DNA from 4 places in the Mesorhizobium sp. 2RAF45 genome. Region 1 is predicted to be linked to each of the others. Evidence: predicted binding sites of a transcription regulator. Region 1 holds the regulator's gene; each other region holds the start of a gene.
The links. Region 1 encodes PhoB, which activates phosphate uptake and scavenging genes when phosphate is short. Its sites were predicted from a motif close to TGTCATNNANCTGTCAT; they were not measured.
Positions count from the first base shown of each region.

Region 2: the regulator PhoB is predicted to act here: its motif matches at 1,934-1,950, upstream of AB4Z43_RS24375 (LTA synthase family protein).
Region 3: the regulator PhoB is predicted to act here: its motif matches at 3,628-3,644, upstream of AB4Z43_RS03495 (esterase-like activity of phytase family protein).
Region 4: the regulator PhoB is predicted to act here: its motif matches at 3,517-3,533, upstream of phnF (phosphonate metabolism transcriptional regulator PhnF).

Region 1 covers NZ_JBFRGG010000012.1:111,340-116,195, forward strand. The annotation lists gene pstC (phosphate ABC transporter permease subunit PstC) at 1-520, shown strand, start outside; gene pstA (phosphate ABC transporter permease PstA) at 524-1,375, shown strand; gene pstB (phosphate ABC transporter ATP-binding protein PstB) at 1,372-2,175, shown strand; gene phoU (phosphate signaling complex protein PhoU) at 2,201-2,908, shown strand; gene phoB (phosphate regulon transcriptional regulator PhoB) at 2,928-3,617, shown strand; gene AB4Z43_RS25795 (ROK family protein) at 3,630-4,856, opposite strand, start outside.
Region 2 covers NZ_JBFRGG010000011.1:87,509-92,364, forward strand. The annotation lists gene AB4Z43_RS24375 (LTA synthase family protein) at 1-1,896, opposite strand, end outside; gene fabD (ACP S-malonyltransferase) at 2,176-3,123, shown strand; gene fabG (3-oxoacyl-[acyl-carrier-protein] reductase) at 3,183-3,920, shown strand; gene AB4Z43_RS24390 (acyl carrier protein) at 4,120-4,356, shown strand; gene fabF (beta-ketoacyl-ACP synthase II) at 4,391-4,856, shown strand, end outside.
Region 3 covers NZ_JBFRGG010000001.1:705,604-710,459, reverse strand. The annotation lists gene AB4Z43_RS03505 (MATE family efflux transporter) at 1-989, opposite strand, end outside; gene AB4Z43_RS03500 (L,D-transpeptidase) at 1,181-1,975, shown strand; gene AB4Z43_RS03495 (esterase-like activity of phytase family protein) at 2,051-3,520, opposite strand; partial or broken gene AB4Z43_RS03490 (GcvT family protein) at 3,771-4,856, shown strand, end outside.
Region 4 covers NZ_JBFRGG010000002.1:872,946-877,801, reverse strand. The annotation lists gene AB4Z43_RS09100 (alpha-D-ribose 1-methylphosphonate 5-phosphate C-P-lyase PhnJ) at 1-563, opposite strand, end outside; gene fosX (FosX/FosE/FosI family fosfomycin resistance hydrolase) at 838-1,254, opposite strand; gene AB4Z43_RS09090 (carbon-phosphorus lyase complex subunit PhnI) at 1,251-2,363, opposite strand; gene phnH (phosphonate C-P lyase system protein PhnH) at 2,365-2,976, opposite strand; gene phnG (phosphonate C-P lyase system protein PhnG) at 2,976-3,437, opposite strand; gene phnF (phosphonate metabolism transcriptional regulator PhnF) at 3,559-4,308, shown strand; gene AB4Z43_RS09070 (zinc-binding alcohol dehydrogenase family protein) at 4,324-4,856, opposite strand, start outside.

The DNA of each region.
Region 1 (4,856 bases):
CTTCATCATCAGCGTGTTCCACGGCATTCCCGGCCTCAACGGCCTGTTCGCGGGCCCTCCTTATGGCATCGGCCTGCTGACCTCGGCGATGATCCTGGCCATCATGATCCTGCCGTTCATCACCTCGATCACCAAGGACGTCTTCGATACGGTGCCGTCGGTGCTCAAGGAATCGGCCTATGGCATCGGCTGCACGACCTGGGAGGTCACGCGCCGGGTCGTCATTCCCTACACTCGCATCGGCATCATGGGCGGCATCATGCTCGCTCTCGGCCGCGCGCTCGGTGAAACGATGGCGGTGACCTTCGTCATCGGCAACGCGCACCGCATCTCGACGTCGCTGTTTGCGCCGGCAACGACCATCTCGGCGACCATCGCCAACGAATTCACCGAAGCGGTCGGCGATCTCTACACCTCCTCGCTGGTCGCGCTCGGCCTTATCCTGTTCGTTATCACCTTCCTGATCCTTGCCATCGCCCGCTACATGCTGATGCGCATCGACGCCCGCACGGGAGCCTGACCGATGTCGACAGCCGCATCGCTTCACCAAAGCCGCAAGCGCAAGAATGGCGTGATGATGACGCTGTGCGTCATCTCTGCCGGCATAGGCCTTGCCTGGCTGGCGCTGATCCTTGGCGCCTTGCTCTACAAGGGCCTGGCCGGCGTCTCCCTCTCGGTCTTCACGGAAATGACGCCACCGCCCGGCGACGCCGGCGGCCTGCTCAACGCCATCTACGGCAGCATCGTGATGACCATCATCGGCATCATCGTCGGCACGCCGATCGGCGTGCTGGCCGGTACCTATATGGCCGAATATGGCCGCTTCTCGAAGCTCACCACGGTGGTGCGCTTCATCAACGACATCCTGCTGTCGGCGCCGTCGATCATCATCGGCCTGTTCGTCTATGAGCTTATGGTGCGGCCGATGGGCCATTTCTCGGCGATCGCCGGTGCCGTAGCACTCGCCATCCTGGTCATCCCCGTCGTCGTGCGCACCACCGAGGACATGCTCAACCTGGTGCCCAACGCCTTGCGCGAAGCCGGCACCGCGATCGGCGCGCCGCGCTGGGTGGTCATCCGCTCGGTTGCCTATCGCGCCGCGCTTTCGGGCATCGTCACCGGCATATTGCTGGCCATCGCCCGCATCTCCGGCGAGACCGCACCGCTTCTTTTCACGGCGCTGAACAACCAGTTCTGGTCGAGCAATCTCAACGCGCCGATGGCCAGCCTGCCTGTCACCATCTTCCAGTTCGCTCTCAGCCCCTATGAGGAATGGCAGCAGCTGGCCTGGACCGGTGCACTCATAATCACATTGACGGTTCTCGCGCTCAGCATCTTTGCGCGCAGCCTGACCGGACGCAGAGAGGACAAATGAGCCAGATGTTGTCTCCAGACATGACGATCGCCGCCGAGGCGGTGACCAAGGCCAAGATCGAGGTCAAGAACCTCAACTTCTACTACGGCCAGTCGAAGGCGCTGAAGGATATCACGCTGTCGCTGCCCGAGCGCAGCGTCACCGCCTTCATCGGCCCGTCGGGTTGCGGAAAGTCGACGCTGCTGCGCGTCTTCAACCGCATCTACGAGCTTTATCCCAAGCAGACCGCGGAGGGCCAGGTGCTGCTCGACGGCCAGAACATCCTCGACCGTTCGCAGGATCTCAACCTGCTGCGCACCAAGATCGGCATGGTGTTCCAGAAGCCGACGCCGTTCCCGATGTCGATCTACGAGAACATCGCTTTCGGCGTCAGGCTCTACGAGAAGATCAGCAAGGCCGAGATGGACGGCCGTGTCGAGCAGGCGCTCAAGCGCGCGGCGCTGTGGACCGAGGTCAAGGATAAGCTCAATGCCAGCGGCCTCAGCCTGTCGGGCGGCCAGCAGCAGCGGCTGTGCATCGCCCGCACCGTGGCGGTGAAGCCGGAGGTGATCCTGCTCGACGAGCCGGCCTCGGCGCTTGACCCGCTGTCGACCGCCAAGATTGAGGAGCTGATCGACGAGCTGCAGGCCGACTACACGATCGTCATCGTCACCCACAACATGCAGCAGGCGGCGCGCGTCTCGAAGCAGACCGCCTTCATGTATCTGGGCGAACTGGTCGAGTTCGACCGCACCGAGAAGATCTTCACGTCGCCTCGCGAGAAGCGCACGCAAGACTACATCACCGGCCGCTTCGGCTGATCGCACGCATACGAGGACCAGGATCATGGCCGAACACACAGTCGCAGCCTTCGACGAGGATCTCGGACAGATCAGCAGGCTGATCAGCGACATGGGCGATCTCGCCGGCTCGATGGTCGGCGGCGCCACCAAGGCACTGCTGAACTCCGACAATGCTCTCGCTCAGCGCGTCGTCTCCGACGACGCCATCATGGATGCGCGCCAGCGCGAACTCGACGACCGCGCCATCACGCTGATCGCCAAGCGCCAGCCGATGGCCGACGACCTGCGCCATGTCGTCGGCTCGATCCGCATGGCCGGCGACCTCGAACGCATTGGCGACCTTGCCAAGAACATCGCCAAGCGCGTCGGCACTGTCGGCCTCAGCGCCACGCCGCGCGACCTGTCGCATTCCATCGACGCCATGGCGCAGCTGGTGTTGATCCAGGTGCAGGGTGTGATCGAGGAGTATGCGGCGCGCGATGCCGCGGCACTGGCGATGCTGCGCGCCGACGACGAGCGCATCGACGTCAAATACACCTCCGTCTTCCGCGAATTGCTGACCTATATGATGGAAGACCCGCGCAACATCACGGCTTGCACGCATCTGTTGTTTTGCGCCAAGAATCTCGAACGCATCGGCGACCATGTGACCAACATCGCCGAGAATGCGTACTATGTCCTGACCGGCACGCAACTGCCCGCCAACCGTCCAAAACAGGACGAGACGGCGATGTCGGCGCCGGCGGCCTGAGCGCAGGGGTAATCAATCGATGATCGCACCACGCATCATGGTGGTGGAGGACGAGGAGCCGCTCGGCGTGCTCCTCCGCTACAATCTGGAATCGGAGGGTTACCAGGTCGAGGTGGTGACCCGCGGCGACGAAGCCGAAATCCGCCTGCAGGAGAACGTGCCCGACCTCCTTGTGCTCGACTGGATGGTGCCGGCGGTGTCCGGCATCGAACTCTGCCGGCGCCTGCGAATGCGGCCCGAGACCGAGCGGCTGCCGATCATCATGCTGACCGCCCGGGGCGAGGAAAGCGACCGTGTACGTGGGCTCTCCACCGGCGCCGACGACTATCTGGTCAAGCCGTTCTCGACGCCGGAATTCATGGCCCGCGTCAAGGCGCTGCTGCGCCGCGCCAAGCCGGAAGTGCTGTCCAGCGTGCTCAAGGTCGGCGATATCGTGCTCGACCGTGAATCGCACCGGGTCTACCGCAAGAAGAGCGAGATCCGGCTCGGGCCGACCGAATTCCGCCTGCTCGAATTCATGATGCGGCACCCCGGGCGCGTGTTCTCGCGCAGCCAACTGCTCGACAATGTCTGGGGCGAGACGATCTACATCGACGAGCGCACCGTGGACGTGCATGTCGGCCGGTTGCGCAAGGCGGTCAACAATGGCCGCATGCCGGATGTCATCCGCACCATCCGTGGGGCGGGCTACGCGATCCGCGAGGATTGAGCACAACCTGACTCAGGCGACGTTTTTCTTCGCGGCAGGGCCTGCTTTCGTTTGCACGCCGGGCGCGAAAATCTCCTGGTCGACGAAGGTCAGCGCGCGCATGGCACAGCCTTCGCGGATCAGCGGCAGTTCGTTCGGCTCGGTGTCGAAGGAGATCGATTTCGAGTGCTGGCCGCCGGCGGTCTGGGCGATGGCCTCGCGCAATGCCGGCTCGATCAGGTCGAAGGCAGCGGCGCTGACGCCGACCATGGCGACGGGCGCGGGATCGATCAGCGCAAACAGGCTGCCGAGGCCGTAGCCGAGTGCCTCCCCGGCCCTGCGGTAGGCTTCGCGCTCGGGCCCGTCCCGTTCCCGTGCCGTCGCGGCCAGCGCCCGCATCTGCGCGTCGCTGACATCGGCCACCGGCTCGGTGTCCTCGCCGAGCTGCCTGGCGTTGCGCCAGATGGCGTAATTGCCGGCATAGGCCTCGACACAGCCGCGCCGCCCGCAGCGGCAGAGCGCGCCGCCCGGCCGGTGGATCATGTGGCCGAATTCGCCGCCTGAGGAATGGGTGCCAGTGAACAACTCGCCCTTCAGCACCAGCCCCATGCCGATGCCGTGCGAAAGCAGGATGGCGATGAAGTCGTCACGGTAGCGCTCGGGATCGCGCCAGCGCAGCGCCACCGCCATCATGTTGCAGTCGTTTTCCATGGTGGCGGGGATACCGAACTCGGCTTCGAGTATGTCTGCGAAGGCGATGTCGGTCTGCGGTGTGATCGGCGACCACAGCATCGCCCGGGCCTCGGTGTCGGTGATGCCCTGGATCGCCAGCGCGATGCGGGCGACGCTGCGTACGTCGATGTCGGGATCGTCGAGGCGCCGCCGCACTATGGCCACGCACTCGCCGATCAGCGCCTCGCGCGACATGGTCAGCGTGTCCAGCCGGCGCTGTTCCTCCGATATCACCTGGCCGGCATAGTCGATGACTGCGACCCATAGGAAATTCAGCGACAGCACCACGGTCATCACAGCCGCGGCCTCCGGATTGAGGCCGAGGCCGACCTGCGGCCTGCCGCGTTTCAGCGCGCCGGCCTCGCTCGGCTTGCCCTCGGCCAGGATGCCTTCACCGATCAGGTCGGAGGAAATCGCCGATATGGTCGAATGGCTGAGGCCGGTGGTCGCTGCGATCTCGGTGCGCGAGGGCCGGCCGGCCCGGCGCACGGCCGCGATCACCATCGCGCGGTTGCGCCGGCGCAGATC
Region 2 (4,856 bases), on a different contig from region 1:
CTCGGGGAAGAAGTCGGGCGCAGCGTGGCGCTTGCCGAACATCATGTCGTACTGGATGAGCCGGAAATCGCGGATCGCCGGGTCGATCTCCTTCTGGCGCGACCAGTCGGGCGTGGCCTCGCCGGCCGGGGTCAGAAGCAGGTTGCGGTCGACGACGCGGTAGCGCTCCCGCATCTCACCCAGGAAGCCCGTATAGTAGGGATGGGTGATGCCGGCGGCAGTCAGGATATGATAGGGCAGGAATGCCGGGCTCACCGTGCCGAGGTTCGCGACCGGACCGGACCGGTTCGACCAGATGATCAGCGGCGTTTCGTGATGGTCAAGGGCGGCCTGCGGCGTCGGCTCCTTGCGCGGCGCGACATTGTCCTTGAGGAAGCCGGTCTCGACATAGACCGGCCCGAGCGGCGGCAGATGGTCGCCGAAGAAGGCGACAATCGTCGGCCGCTCCCGCTTCTTGGCCCATTCGATCAGCCGTTCAAGGCCCCGGTCCGCGTCGGCTGAACCCTCCGCATAGCTCAACAGCGAGTCGCGCGCCCACTGGCTGATCGGCGCCTGCACCGCGTGGGTCGGGTTGTAATAGCGGTTCGGTTCATAGGGGCCATGGTTTTGCAGGCTGACCGCGAAGAAGAACACCGGCTCGTTGCTGGCGTCGGCTTCGCGGATGATCTCGTCCGTCATCGCCGCGTCGGATGCCAGCGGTCCGCGCTTTTCCATGGGCGGCAGCGTCTCTTCCGACTTGAAATCGTTGAAGCCGAAATCGGCGTACACCGCGCCACGGTTCCAGAACCAGTTGGTGCCGGGATGGATGGCACGCGCGCTGTAGCCCTCGCTTTTCAGGAAGGTCGCCATGGAAGGCGTCGGCGTGCGCACATATTGCTGGTAGGGGATGCTGCCAGCCGGCAGGAAAGCGTTGGAAAAGCCGGTCAGCGCCTCGAATTCGATGTTGGCGGTCATGCCGCCGAATTCAGGCGAGAACATCGAACCGGAACGCAATGCCCGCACGGTGGGAATGGGATCCGGCGTGATGGTGACGCCGGGCAGCCTGGTCGGATCCCAGAAGGATTCGCTCATGACGATAATGATGTCGGGCTTTTCATCGGGCACCGAGGCCGTCGTCTGCGGCCGGTCGATCGCCGCGATCGCCTTGTCCGTATAGCCCGGCGGTGCCGAGACATGCGCCATCGGCACGTTGAGCGCGAAGGCGAGCGCAAAGCCGTTGGAGGCGTAGTTTTCCTTCTGGTCCCACATGATCGGGATGATCTGCAGCCGATCCCTGGTCCAGGAGAAGGTGGCATAGTCCATGATCGAGACGAAGAAGGCGAGCAGCGGCACCGCCAGCGTCAGCCGGGCAAGGCGGCCCTTGTGGCTGAGCGCTGGAACCTTGCGGCGCCACAGCCGCCAGCCATAGACGAGCAGCGACAGGCCGGCGATGATGCCGGCGACCATGGCGAGCGCGGTCATCGGCCGGTCACGCACCAGAAGCGGCAGCAGCGCGAAGATCTGGCGAGCGTAGAGAAAGTCAGTCGGGTAGAGCGGATCGCCGAGATAATGCGATTTCTGATGGCCGACAAAGGCCAGCGCCAGCGTCAAGGGCGCGACGATCATCAGGCTCTGATGGCTGCGTCCCAGAACGGCGTCGAGACCGATGAGGATCAGCGCGAACACGACGATGGTGGTCCAACCCGGCTTGAGCGGCTGCAGGAAGAAGAAAACGGTGCCGGCGACGTCACCGCGCACGATCAATTCGATGGCGAACACCAGGATGGCGGAGATCGCCAAGCTTATCAGCCCGTAACGGACGACCGGCCATCTCCGGCCCGGCAAATAGCCGGTGGACGGATCGTCTTCCAGGAATTGAGGCGCAGCTTTGCTGGCGCGTTTCGAACTCTTTGCCACTTTACTTCCCACCCGGCGACAACCCAAGTCACGCGATTGTCATATAATTGTCACGCAAAGCTAGCGCCTGTGGCGGAAATAAGAAGAGCCAGCGAACGATTCGTGAGCGGTTTTCATCAGGAGTGATCGCCAAAAAGCCCTTTCGGAACAGGCACTCGGCGTACGGTTCGGAACTGGGGCCGGGTTGAACCGGGCTTGACTTGGCGGCCTGCCTTGCGCCACAGGCAGGGAAAATTCGTGTTATCAGGTCAAGTAAAACCAGTCTTCGGGAGCCCACGCATGGCCGTCGCATTCACCTTTCCGGGACAAGGCAGCCAGGCTGTCGGCATGGGCAAGGATCTCGCCGACGCCTTTCCCGAGGCGCGCAGGGTCTTCCAGGAGGTCGACGACGCGCTCGGCGAAAACCTGTCGAAGCTGATATGGGAAGGTCCGGAAGAGACCTTGACGCTGACGGCCAACGCGCAGCCGGCGCTGATGGCGGTTTCGCTGGCGGCAATCAGGGCGCTGGAAGCGCGCGGTTTCTCGCTGAAGGACAAGGTCGCCTATGTCGCCGGCCATTCGCTGGGCGAATATTCGGCCCTTGCCGCCGCGGGTTTCGTTTCCGTCGCCGATGCGGCTCGGTTGCTGCGCATTCGCGGCAATGCCATGCAGGCGGCTGTGCCGGCCGGCGAAGGCGCCATGGCGGCCATCATCGGACTGGAGCAGGCGGATGTCGAAGCCGCTTGCACCGAGGCTGTGCAAGGCTCCGGCAAGGTCTGCCAGATCGCTAACGACAATGGCGGCGGCCAGCTGGTCATTTCCGGCGCCAAGGCCGCGGTCGAACTGGCCGCCAAATTGTGCACCGAAAAGGGCGCCAAGCGGGCGCTGATGCTGCAGGTCTCGGCACCCTTCCATTCGGCGCTGATGGCGCCGGCGGCCAATGTCATGCGCGATGCGCTCGCCGGTGTGACGAAGCATGCGCCGGCGGTTTCTGTGCTGTCCAACGTCACGGTGACCCCGACCAGCGATCCCGACGAGATCGCCCGGCGCCTGGTCGAGCAGATCACCGGCCGCGTGCGCTGGCGTGAAACGGTCGAATGGTTCGGCGCCAACGGCGTCACCACGCTTTACGAGATCGGCGCCGGCAAGGTGCTGTCGGGCCTGGCACGGCGCATCAACCGCGACATCGCGACATCGGCCGTCGGCACGCCGGCCGATGTCGCGGCCGCACTTGCCACATTCGCATAATCCACTGGCGATTTGACCCCACCCGTGTGAAGGGTGTTTTCTCAGATCAGGAGACGAAAATGTTCGAACTGACCGGCCGCAAGGCGCTCGTCACCGGCGCATCGGGAGGCATCGGCGAGGCGATTGCCCGCGTGCTGCATGCACAAGGCGCCATTGTCGGCCTGCACGGCACCCGCATCGAGAAACTGGAGGCCTTGGCGGGCGAACTCGGCGACCGGGTCAAGCTGTTTCCGGCCAACCTGTCGAACCGCGACGAAGTCAAGGCGCTCGGCCAGAAGGCGGAGGCCGAACTCGAAGGCGTGGACATACTGGTCAACAATGCCGGCATCACCAAGGACGGCCTGTTCGTGCGCATGTCGGACGCCGATTGGGACTCCGTGCTCGAGGTCAACCTGACCGCCGTTTTCCGGCTGACGCGCGAACTCACCCATCCGATGATGCGCCGCCGCCATGGCCGCATCATCAACATCACCTCCGTGGTCGGCGTGACCGGCAATCCCGGCCAGGCCAATTACTGCGCCTCAAAGGCCGGCATGATCGGCTTCTCCAAATCGCTGGCGCAGGAGATCGCCAGCCGCAACATCACCGTCAACTGCGTTGCTCCGGGCTTCATCGAATCGGCCATGACCGACAAGCTCAACGACAAGCAGAAAGACGCGATCATGGCGGCGATACCGACGCGCCGCATGGGCACGGGTGCTGAAGTGGCGTCCGCCGTCGCCTACCTCGCCTCCAACGAAGCCGCCTACGTCACCGGCCAGACCATCCATGTCAATGGCGGCATGGCCATGATTTGACGGATATGGCGGGCCTGTGAAAAGAGACCATTTCACCTTGGACCTCAGCCATTTTTCGTGTAATGCGGCCCGCAACCCGGCGGTTCGGGCAAAAACCGGTTCGTGGCCGTTGCGTTTCCGGCAGGACCATCTTTCAGCTTGATTAGCGGCATTCTGCCCGCTAACGAAGACAGACAAACAAAAGACGAGGATGCCCCAAATGAGTGACACCGCAGAGCGCGTCAAGAAGATCGTCATCGAGCACCTTGGCGTCGATGCCGACAAAGTGACGGAGCAGGCGAGCTTCATCGATGATCTGGGCGCTGACAGCCTCGACACGGTCGAACTCGTCATGGCGTTCGAAGAAGAGTTCGGCGTGGAAATTCCCGACGACGCAGCCGAGACCATCCTGACCGTCGGCGACGCGGTGAAGTACATCGACAAGGCTTCGGCCTGACGCTTTCCGCAGTCATCACTGGGGAGGACCTGCGATGAGGCGTGTCGTCGTCACGGGCCTTGGGTTGTTGTCGCCATTCGGCATGGGCTTCGAGCACAGCTGGAAGGAACTTCTGACCGGCCGCAGCGCGGCCAAGCGCATCACCGAGTTCGAGGTGGAGGATCTTGCCTGCAAGATCGCCCACGTCATTCCGCGTGGTGACGGCAGCAATGCCACCTTCAATCCCGAGGCCGTGCTCGAGCCGAAGGAATTGCGCAAGATCGGCGACTTCATCCTGTACGGGATTGCGGCCGCCGACGAAGCGCTGAAGGACTCCGGCTGGGAGCCCAAGACCCACGAAGAACAATGCGCCACAGGCGTGCTCATCGGTTCCGGCATCGGCGGCATCGAGGGCATTGCCGAGAACGCGATAATCCTCAAGGAGCGCGGTCCGCGCCGCATCAGCCCCTTCTTCATCCCCGGCCAGATCATCAATCTCGTCTCCGGCCAGGTTTCGATCC
Region 3 (4,856 bases), on a different contig from region 1:
GCGGCGACGCGGCCGATCCGGTCCCAGCGGCCGGCGCCGACATTCTGCGCAGCCATGGAGGAAACCGCGGCTCCGATGGCCAGCGCCGGCATCTGGATGTAGGTCCACAGCTGCGCCGCGATGCCGTAGGCGGCGGCGACCTGCGACCCGTAGGAGTTGACGATGCCCATCACCGTCAGGGCCGCCGCCGAAATGACGATCATCTGCAGGCCCATCGGCACGCCCTTGAAGACGACGATGCGCAGCAAGCCAGGGTCGGGCCACAGCAGGGCCAGATTGGCGCCGGCCAGCCGCAGCGGGTGCTTGCGCGCATAGAGCACGACAAGGATGGCAATCACGCCCACCGTCTGGCCGATCAGCGTCGCGGTGGCGGAACCGGCGATGCCAAGTTCGGGGAAGGGGCCGATGCCGCGGATCAGCAGCGGGTTGAGCACGATGTCGAGGACGACCGCCAGCGCCATGAAGATGAAGGGCGTGCGTGAATCGCCCGCGCCACGCAGTACGGTCATGACGAAGGACAGAAGGTTCATCATCGGCACGGCGACGAAGATGATGCGCAGATAGGAACGCGCCAGCGGCAAGGCGTCCGCAGGTGTGCCGAGCATGCCCAGGATAGCATTTACCCAGATCCAGCCGCAGACGGCGAAGACCACCGAAATGAAGAAGAAGAAGGTGGCGCTGGTGCCGACGATGCGGCGCGCCACGGGCAGGTCGCGGGCGCCGACCGACTGCGCCACCAGGATGGTGGCGGCCATGCCGATGCCGAACACGGTGCCCAGGATCAGGAACAGGACGAGGTTGGCGTTGGATGTGGCGGTCAGCGCCGATTCGCCCAGAAAGCGGCCGACCCAGACGGCATTGATCGACCCGTTGAGCGACTGCAGCACGTTGGAACCCAGCACCGGCAAGGCAAACAGCAGCAGCGTGCGCGGGATCGGGCCGCTGGTCAGGTCGCCGGTGCGCCGGCGCGGGGGCATTTTTTCGTCCATGGCTGGCAACTCGGCAAAGGTGATCTGGCCCCACCATCATTGCCGATTCAACGGGGCAGGTCGATGCGGTGTCGGAAAGGTCTGCTGGCGCCCCTTGATCTAATCATGTTCTCAAAACCCCCGGAATGGGCTATTGATCCCCTGGGGCGTGGGGCCCGCATTCCTGTATCTTGTGAATAGCCGGGGGGATCATGTCCGATAGTCCGCTGTTTTCCGAGCGCCTGAACCGGCGCGCGTTTCTCGGTGCGTCCGCCTTGGGCGCGGCCTCGATGGCTCTTTCGGCATGTACGACGACCGAGGTGGTGACGCCGCCGCCGCCGGTGGCCGCGGCGCCACCCGACACGGCGTTCGGCGACACCGCGACCATGTACGCGGCGCGCACCGACGAGGGCTATCAACTGCCGGCGATCCCGGTGGCCAAGCTCGATCCGAAGTTCGTGCGCCAGATCGTGGTCGACCCGACCGGCGAAAAGCCCGGCACCATCGTCGTCGATGTCTCCGAGCACTTCCTCTATCTGGTGCGCGACGGCGGCAAGGCCATCCGCTACGGCGTCAGCTTAGGGAAGGCCGGTTTCGGCTGGACCGGCAGCGCCGTGGTTCAGGCACGGAAGAAATGGCCGGTGTGGACGCCGCCGCCGGAAATGATCCAGCGCCGGCCGGAACTGGCGAAGTTCAAGGACGGCATGCCGCCAGGCCCGCAGAGCCCGCTCGGCGCACGCGCGCTCTACCTGTTCCGCGACGGCAAGGACACGATGTACCGGCTGCACGGCACACCGGAGTGGGATTCCATCGGCAAGAACGCATCGTCGGGCTGTGTGCGCTTCATGAACCAGGACATCATCGACCTCTACAGCCGCGTCAACGGTCCCGCGCAGGTCTTCGTGCGGCCCAACCTGTCGGCTGCCGGCAAGATCATGGCCGTGTCGAGCAGGACGGCCGAGCCGATCGATGCCGGCGTGCCGAAGGATGCCGAGTTCTTGAAGTAAGTACCTTCACGATCGACGGTTCGATCGGAATAACTCAGGCGGACGCGATATACGCGTCCGCCTGGATCGCGCTGATTACTTCTTGGCCAGACCCGGCAGCGTGACCTGATAGACCAGGAACATGGTGTCGACATTGGCGCCGTCATCGGCCTTATAGGGCGCGCCGACCTGGAAGCCGTCCTGGGCAAGGAAGTCGTTGTCATTGGCGACGAACAGGAAATAGTCGTCAGGCAGCTTCGGATCGAGCACGCTGGCCAGCGACATCGCTTCCCATTTCTCGGACAGGTTGTTGTGGTCGTTCGGCGCGCCATTGTGCAGGCCGAAGCGATTGAGCTGCGCATTGTCGTTGATGTCGATGAACGGCGTCAGTCTGCCCGGCGTTACCGACGGATCGAGCACGCCCTTGGGCGCGACCGGCTTGTCGGCGGCGTCGAAAGGACCGCCCGCGATGTCGGTTGCGGCGGAAACGTCGACGACGAAGATCTGGCGCAGAAGCGAGGTGTCGCCCTTGACGCCCTGGCCGTTGCCGCTGTCGCGCGCCAGCATCAGAAAGGACGTGTCCGACAGCGCCACGATCTCGCTTTGCGCGGCGACCTTGGTCTTGCCCTTGGCGTCCTTGAACACCGGCAGCGGCACGACATATTCGTGCGCCAGCTTCAGATGGGCGAGGTCGGAGGCGTCATAGACCAGCGCCCTGGTGTTTTGCCGGGTCGAACCTGAATCGCCGCCATCCTGCCGGGTCGCCGACTGCAGCACGGCGATCAGGAACTTGCCGTCCGGCGTCATCGCCATGCCTTCCAGGCCCTGGTTGTTCTGGCGGCCGGTCTCGGGATCCTTCGGGTCGGGCTCGGCGGCACCGGGGCCAGGATTGTCCGAGGAGAAGTTCGGCGCGCCCTTGCGCATCGGCACCAGCGCCGCCGGCGGCTGTGTCGCCGACAGCAGACGGCCCTGCGCCGAGAAGCGGTAGATGTTGGGGCCATATTCGTCGGAGATGAACATCGAGCCGTCGGGCAGCCGCACGATCGCCTCGTTGTCGAGGGCGAGCTTGCCATTGGTGGCGGCGGGCAGCATCGGCATGTCGCCGGTGGCGGCGCGCACATCCGACAGCGGGTCGAGCCCGGTGGCATTGGCGCCCTTGTCGTCGGTGAGCAGCATGGTGTCGGTGAGCGTCGCCTTGACTTCGTTCTGTTCCTGGCCAACGGCGCCTGCTGCTGCCGGCGTGAACTCGATGCCGATCGTGTTGAGGCGCGGCCGGTAGTCGGTGGTGCCGGCGACATTGTAGCCGCGATCCGGCAGCAGCCAGAGCGAACCCTTGTAGGTGCCCGCATCATGCGTCCAGCTCGATGTGTCGATCGCCATGCCGGAACCCGAGCCGAACGTCTCGCCGAATCTGTCGCGCTGTGCGGCAGGGATGCGGCCGACGCCGACCAGGCCCTTGTTGACGAGGCCGCCTGCTGTCGTGGTGCTGTCGGCGAGCGCCGGCGTGAGAGCAGTGAACAAGGCCAGCGCGATCCCGAGCGAGGCGGTTCGGTGCAGGTGTTTCATGGATGATCCTCTTTGTGAAAGATGTGCCGGGGCGGCCGAAAAGCTGAAAGAGGCGGTACATCGATGATGCCGCGCGCCGCCCCCCGAAAGCGGTCTACGGCGCGAACATGATGCTTGCGTGACAGTGCGGCATGCCTGCCCGCCGGCGTGTTCGCCGGCCGAAAAAACACCCGCTCGGATGCGCAAGTGCAGTACTGGACACTTATGTCTAGTGCGTATATGTTGCTGCCTACGCATTGGGAGGGAAGCCTTGAAGTCGCGCTACCGTGCAGTCGTCATCGGGGGCGGGGTGGTCGGCGCCTCGGTGCTCTACCACCTGACGCGGTTCGGCTGGTCCGATGTGGCGCTGATCGAACGTGCGGAACTGACGGCCGGCTCGACCTGGCATGCGGCTGCCGGGTTTCATGCGCTCAACGCTGATCCCAACGTCGCGGCGCTGCAGGATTACACCATCAAGCTCTATCGCGAGATCGAGGCCGAATCCGGCCGGGATATCGGCTTGCACATGACCGGCGGCGTCAACATGGCCAGCGATCCCCAGCGCTGGGAATGGCTGAAATCGGCATGGGCGGTGTTCCAGTCGGTCGGCATCGAAACCGCCCGGCTGGTGACGCCCGACGAAATCAAGGAAATCTGTCCGATTGTCGACGTCACTGGCGTGCTCGGTGGTCTCTACGATGCCAATGAGGGTCATCTCGACCCCTATGGCACGACGCATGCCTATGCGGGTGCCGCCAAGAAGCGCGGCGCCGACGTGATCCTGCGCAACCGTGTCGCCGAGTTGAAGTCTCGCGCGGACGGCCATTGGGACGTCGTCACGGAGCAGGGCACCATCATCGCCGAGCATGTCGTCAACGCCGGCGGGCTGTGGGCAAAGCAGCTCGGCCGCATGGCCGGCGTCGACCTGCCGGTGACGCCGATGGAGCACCATTATTTCGTCACCGAGGACATTCCCGAGATCGCCGCTCTCGACCGGGAGCTTGGCCTTGCGGTCGATCTCGACGGCTTTTCCTACCTGCGCCAGGAGCGCAAAGGCGTGCTGCTCGGCGTCTACGAGCAGAACCCCAAGCATTGGAACATGGACGGCGCGCCATGGGACTACGGCATCGAGCTGATCCCGGAGGACATAGACCGCATCAGCCCGGAACTCGCCAAGGCGCATGAGCGCTTTCCCTGCCTGGCGAGCGCCGGCGTCCGCAAATGGGTCAACGGCGCTTTCACCTTTACCCCCGACGGCAATCCGATCGTCGGACCGGTGCGCGGCCTGAAAAACTACTGGGTCGCCTGCGGCGTCATGGCCGGCTTCAGCCAGGGCGGCGGTGTCGGCAAATCGCTG
Region 4 (4,856 bases), on a different contig from region 1:
GTCGGTGAGGGGTCCATCACATAGCGGCCCTCGACCTTGACCGGATAGGCATAGGTCGTGGCGATGCGGCCGTGCTTGGCGATGTCCTCATAGAGCTTCACATGCATGAGGCCATACTCCTCCAGCGCATGCATTTTGCGCGTCTCGGTCTCGCGCGGTTCGAGGAAGCGCAGCGGCTCGGGGATCGGCACCTGGTAGACCAGCACCTGGCCCGCGGTCAGCGGATGTTCGGGGATGCGGTGGCGGGTCTGGATGATGGTGGCGCCGGCGGTATCGGTGGTGACAGCGACATTGGCGACCTTCTTGAAGAAGGCGCGGATCGATACCGCGTTGGTGGTGTCGTCGGCGCCCTGGTCGATAACCTTCAGCACGTCATCGGGGCCGAGGATGGAGGCGGTGACCTGGACGCCGCCGGTGCCCCAGCCATAGGGCATCGGCATTTCGCGCGAGGCGAAGGGCACCTGGTAGCCGGGAATGGCGATGCCTTTGAGGATCGCCCGGCGGATCATCCGCTTGGTCTGTTCGTCGAGATAGGCGAAGTTGTAGGTGGCGATGTCGGTCATGGTGATCACATCCGCTTTGTGCTATCGAATTGGCGTCCAGGACGCGGAAACAGGGGCGAATTCAGATGAACTCGACCGGATGGATGCATCTCGGAATTGTGCTGGTGGTGTTCGCCGGCGTCGTTCTCTTTTTCCTTCGGCGCATGGGTTTTCCCGCTCCCAAAGAGGGCTCTCAAGGTGAATCCATGGGCGTCGGAGGTGGCGGCTACTCCGGGTATGATAGCTATGGCGGTCATTCTCACGACGGTGGCGGCCACGGGGGCGGGCACTAAGTTCATTGCGCAGCCTCCAACCCCTTGGCATAGCGCGCCAGCCGCTCGGTGAGCGTGCCGGTATGCAGTTCGAACATGTGGTTGTCGTCGTAGAAATAGATCGAGCGGCCTTCGCCCTCGACGCGTGGGCGCGGCGGGCGCATGTCGAGGCCTAGTCTGCCGACGCGCTCGGCGTAGCGGTCGAAATCGTCGTCATCGATCTTGAAGGCGATGTGGTTGTAGCTGCGCTCGGCCAGCTTCTCGCCTTGCATGATGGCGATCCAGATGTCGCCGATCAGGAAGAATTTTTCGCGCGACAGCGAAAACTGCGCGGCGTCGCTGGCAAAGACCTCGCGGGCGTCGAAGACGCCCTCGAGTATCCTTGTCATCTGCTCAAGGTCGCGGACGATGAAGGTCATGTGGGACAGGCCTTCGATCATTCCGCGGCCTCCCGCTTTTCGTCGACCTTGGCGGGGTTCTTACGGGCCTCATGTTCGGCGCGCATGCGGCGCACGAGGTCCAACTCGGCCTGGAAGTCGACATAGTGCGGCAGCTTCAGATGCTCGACGAAGCCGGTCGCCTGGACATTGTCGGAATGCGAGATGACGAATTCCTCGTCCTGGGCGGCGGCGATGATGTCCTCGCCAAGCTCGGAGGCGCGCAGCGCGCGGTCGCAGAGCGCCATGGCCATCGCCTTACGCTCGCTCTGGCCAAAGACCAGGCCGTAGCCGCGGGTGAACTGCGGCGGCGCCTTGGCCGAGCCCTTGAACTGGTTGACCATCTGGCATTCGGTGACCCGCACCGTGCCGAGCGGGGCTGCGAAGGGCAGTTCGGGAGCGTCGAGTTCCAGCTCGACCTCGCCGATGCGGATTTCACCGACAAAGGGATGGTTGCGGGCATAGCCGCGCTGGGTGGAATAGCCGAGCGCAAGCAGGAAACCCTCATCGCCGCGAGACAGCGCCTGTAGGCGGATGTCGCGCGCCATCGGAAATTCCAGCGGTTCGCGGGTGATGTCGCCGGGGACATGGTCCTGCGGCATGTCGCCATCCGGTTCGATCAAGCCTTCGCGGGCCAAGATCGCCGAGACGCGTGGCATCGCTTGCGCTTCGCTCTCACGCTGCAGCGGTTGGGCGACATCAGAGCCGGCTGCAAGCTCGGGATCGAGCAGCCGGTGCGTGTAGTCGAAGGTCGGGCCGAGCAACTGGCCGCCAGGCAGGTCCTTGTAGGTCGCCGAGACGCGCCGCTCGACTAGCATGGCGCCGGTGTCGATCGGCCTGCTGTAGCCGAAGCGCGGCAGCGTCGTGCGATAGGCGCGCACCAGGAAGATCGCCTCGATCATGTCGCCACGCGCCTGGACGATGGCGAGCGCGGCGAGTTCACGGTCATAGAGCGAGCCTTCGCTCATCACCCGGTCGACGCCGAGCGCCAGCTGCTCGACGATCTGGTCGAGGCGCAGGGCCGGAACCGAACGGTCGCCGCGCCGGCGATCGGCAAGCAGGCTGTGGGCGTTACGAATAGCGGCTTCGCCGCCTTTTACCGCGACATACATCCTATGCCTCCATCGTCTTGATGCGCGTGGTACGCGGCAGGCAGGCTATGCCTTCAGCGGTGGCGAGGATGATGTCGACGCCGCGCGGAAAGCGCTGGATATTCTGCTTCCACTGCTCGATGAAATGACGCGGCATCTGCGCCGGCGCGATCGTGGCGCTGGTTTCGATGCCAGGCCCTTCCAGCAGCAACGGAGTGCCTGAGGTGAGGTCGCTGACCTGCAGGATCAGGGTGGTCGACCGGTCGGGATAGTCCTGCGTTCCCTGCGCAAAGCCGTCGAGCGCCATCATCTCGGCCGGCGTGGCGACCAAGGCGAAATGCGCGTCGGCAGGCGTGTTGGCGAGCGGCGCGCCGGTGTGGAAACCAAGCCAGGAACCGATCGCGGCGGAGACGTGCAAGGCGGGGTCGAGCCAGAGCGGCGTGTCGTTGTCGCACAACGCCAGTGCCACGGCGCCAGCGGTTGCCGAGAGTGGCGCCGGCGGGCGGGCCAGGGCCGGCAAAGGCTGCACGCTGCCCGGCCGTGCCATCGCGTCCATGACCGCGCGAAACACCGTCTGGGCGTTGAACACCGGATCGGCAAAGCCGCCCTCGATCGATTGCGCTGCGATATCCATCAGTCTTCTCCGCGAACCATGGTGAAGAAATCCACCTTCGTTGCCGCCGTCTCGGCACGGCGTTTTTCCTGGGCAGTGGCGAGCGCCGACCTCAAAGGCCCGATCAGCCTGGTCTCGACCTCGGTCCGGCGGGCAGGGTCCTGCCAGAGCGCGTCGGCGATCGCCGCGAGCTTCGCCTTCTGCTTGTCGCGGCCAAGCGCGTAGCAATGGCCGACCTGTCCGGACGGCAGCCTGACGGTGGCGCGGGTGACGGTCGCCTCGCCGACATTAAACGGCGCGCCGCCGCCGCCGATGCGGCCGCGCAGCGTCACCAGTCCGGTCTCGGGACCGCGCAGCAGCTCGGCTTGCGAAGGCAGACCGGCTTCGTTCCAGAGCCGGACGATGTCGTCGCCATTCGACTGCGCCAGCGTCGCCATGGCGGCCTTGCGCTCGGCCTGGTCGCGGGCTTCCTGTCCTCGCATCGGCAGTATTCCTCTTTGCTAAATTTGTCTATTGATATAGACAACTATACAAATTATACATATTACCTAGCGCGAGTCCATGACGGGTGGATGACAGGGGATAGATGGCTGGGGGCAATTCATGATCGGGCGACAGGAAGCCGACAGTATCGAGCGGCGCAGCGGCGTCTCGCTGTGGCGGCAGATCGCCGACAGGATCCTGCAGGCGATCGCCACCGGCGATTTCGCCGAGAATGCCGCGCTGCCGCCGGAGGTGACGCTCGCCGAGCGTTATGGCGTCAACCGTCACACGGTGCGCAGCGCCATATCCGCACTTGTGCAGGAAGGAGTGCTGCGGGCAGAGCAGGGGCGTGGCACCTTCGTGCTGTCGCGCAAGCGACTGTCCTATCCGATCGGCGCGCGCACACGCTTTTCAACAGGCCTGCAAGGGCAGACCTCGGAACGCCACATCGTGCTGCTTTCCTCATCGGTCGAGCCGGCCAGTCAGCGTGTCGCCGAGGGTCTTGGACTGGCCAGGGCGACCGAGGTGATCAGATTGGAGACACGCGGTGAAGCCGATGGACGGCCTGTGTCGCGCGCTGCCGGCTGGTTCGATGCCAGGCGCTTTGCCGGCATCGACAAGGCGATGGCAGAGACTGGCTCGATCACCGCATCGCTGGCCCGCTTCGGCATAGACGATTATCTCAGGCAGTCGACCGTGCTGTCGGCGCGCCATGCCGATGCGGCCGATCTCGGCGACCTCGACCTTCAGCCAGGCGCCATCGTGCTGGTCACGGTGGCCGTCAACATCACGCCGGACGGCCGACCGATCCAGTTTTCGGAGTCACGCTTTCCGGCGGAACGGGTGGAACTGAAGCTGTCGGCGCTGTGAGCCGGATTCTGCCGACTATCCGACCTCGATCACCGCTTTGATCAGGCCGGATTTCTCGTGCGCCCAGCGGGCGAGATCGCCCGGCGTATCGGCAAGCGTGGTGCGGTGGGTGACGAGCTTGGCCAGGGGCACGGCGCCGTTGCCGATCGAGGCCGCGACATGATCGAAATCGGCACGCAAGGCATTGCGGCTGCCGACCAGCGTCATTTCGCGTTTGTGGAATTCCGGATCGGAGAAGACGATGTCGTCCTTGACGACGCTGACGAGCACCAGTGTGCCGCCATGCGCGACATGGGCGAAGGCCGACTGCACCGACCGGGTGTTGCCGGTGGCGTCGAAGACCACGTCGAAGCCTTCGCCTGATGTCGCTTCCTTGACCAGGTCCGGCACCGCTCCGCGCGAGCCGTCGAGGATACTGAAACCAAGTTCGTTTTCGGCGAAAGCGAGGCGTTCACTGCTCATGTCGAGCAGCGTCACGTCGAGCCCGGCGATGCGGGCGAAGATGGCGTTGCCGAGCCCGATCGGGCCGGCGCCGATGACCAGCGCGC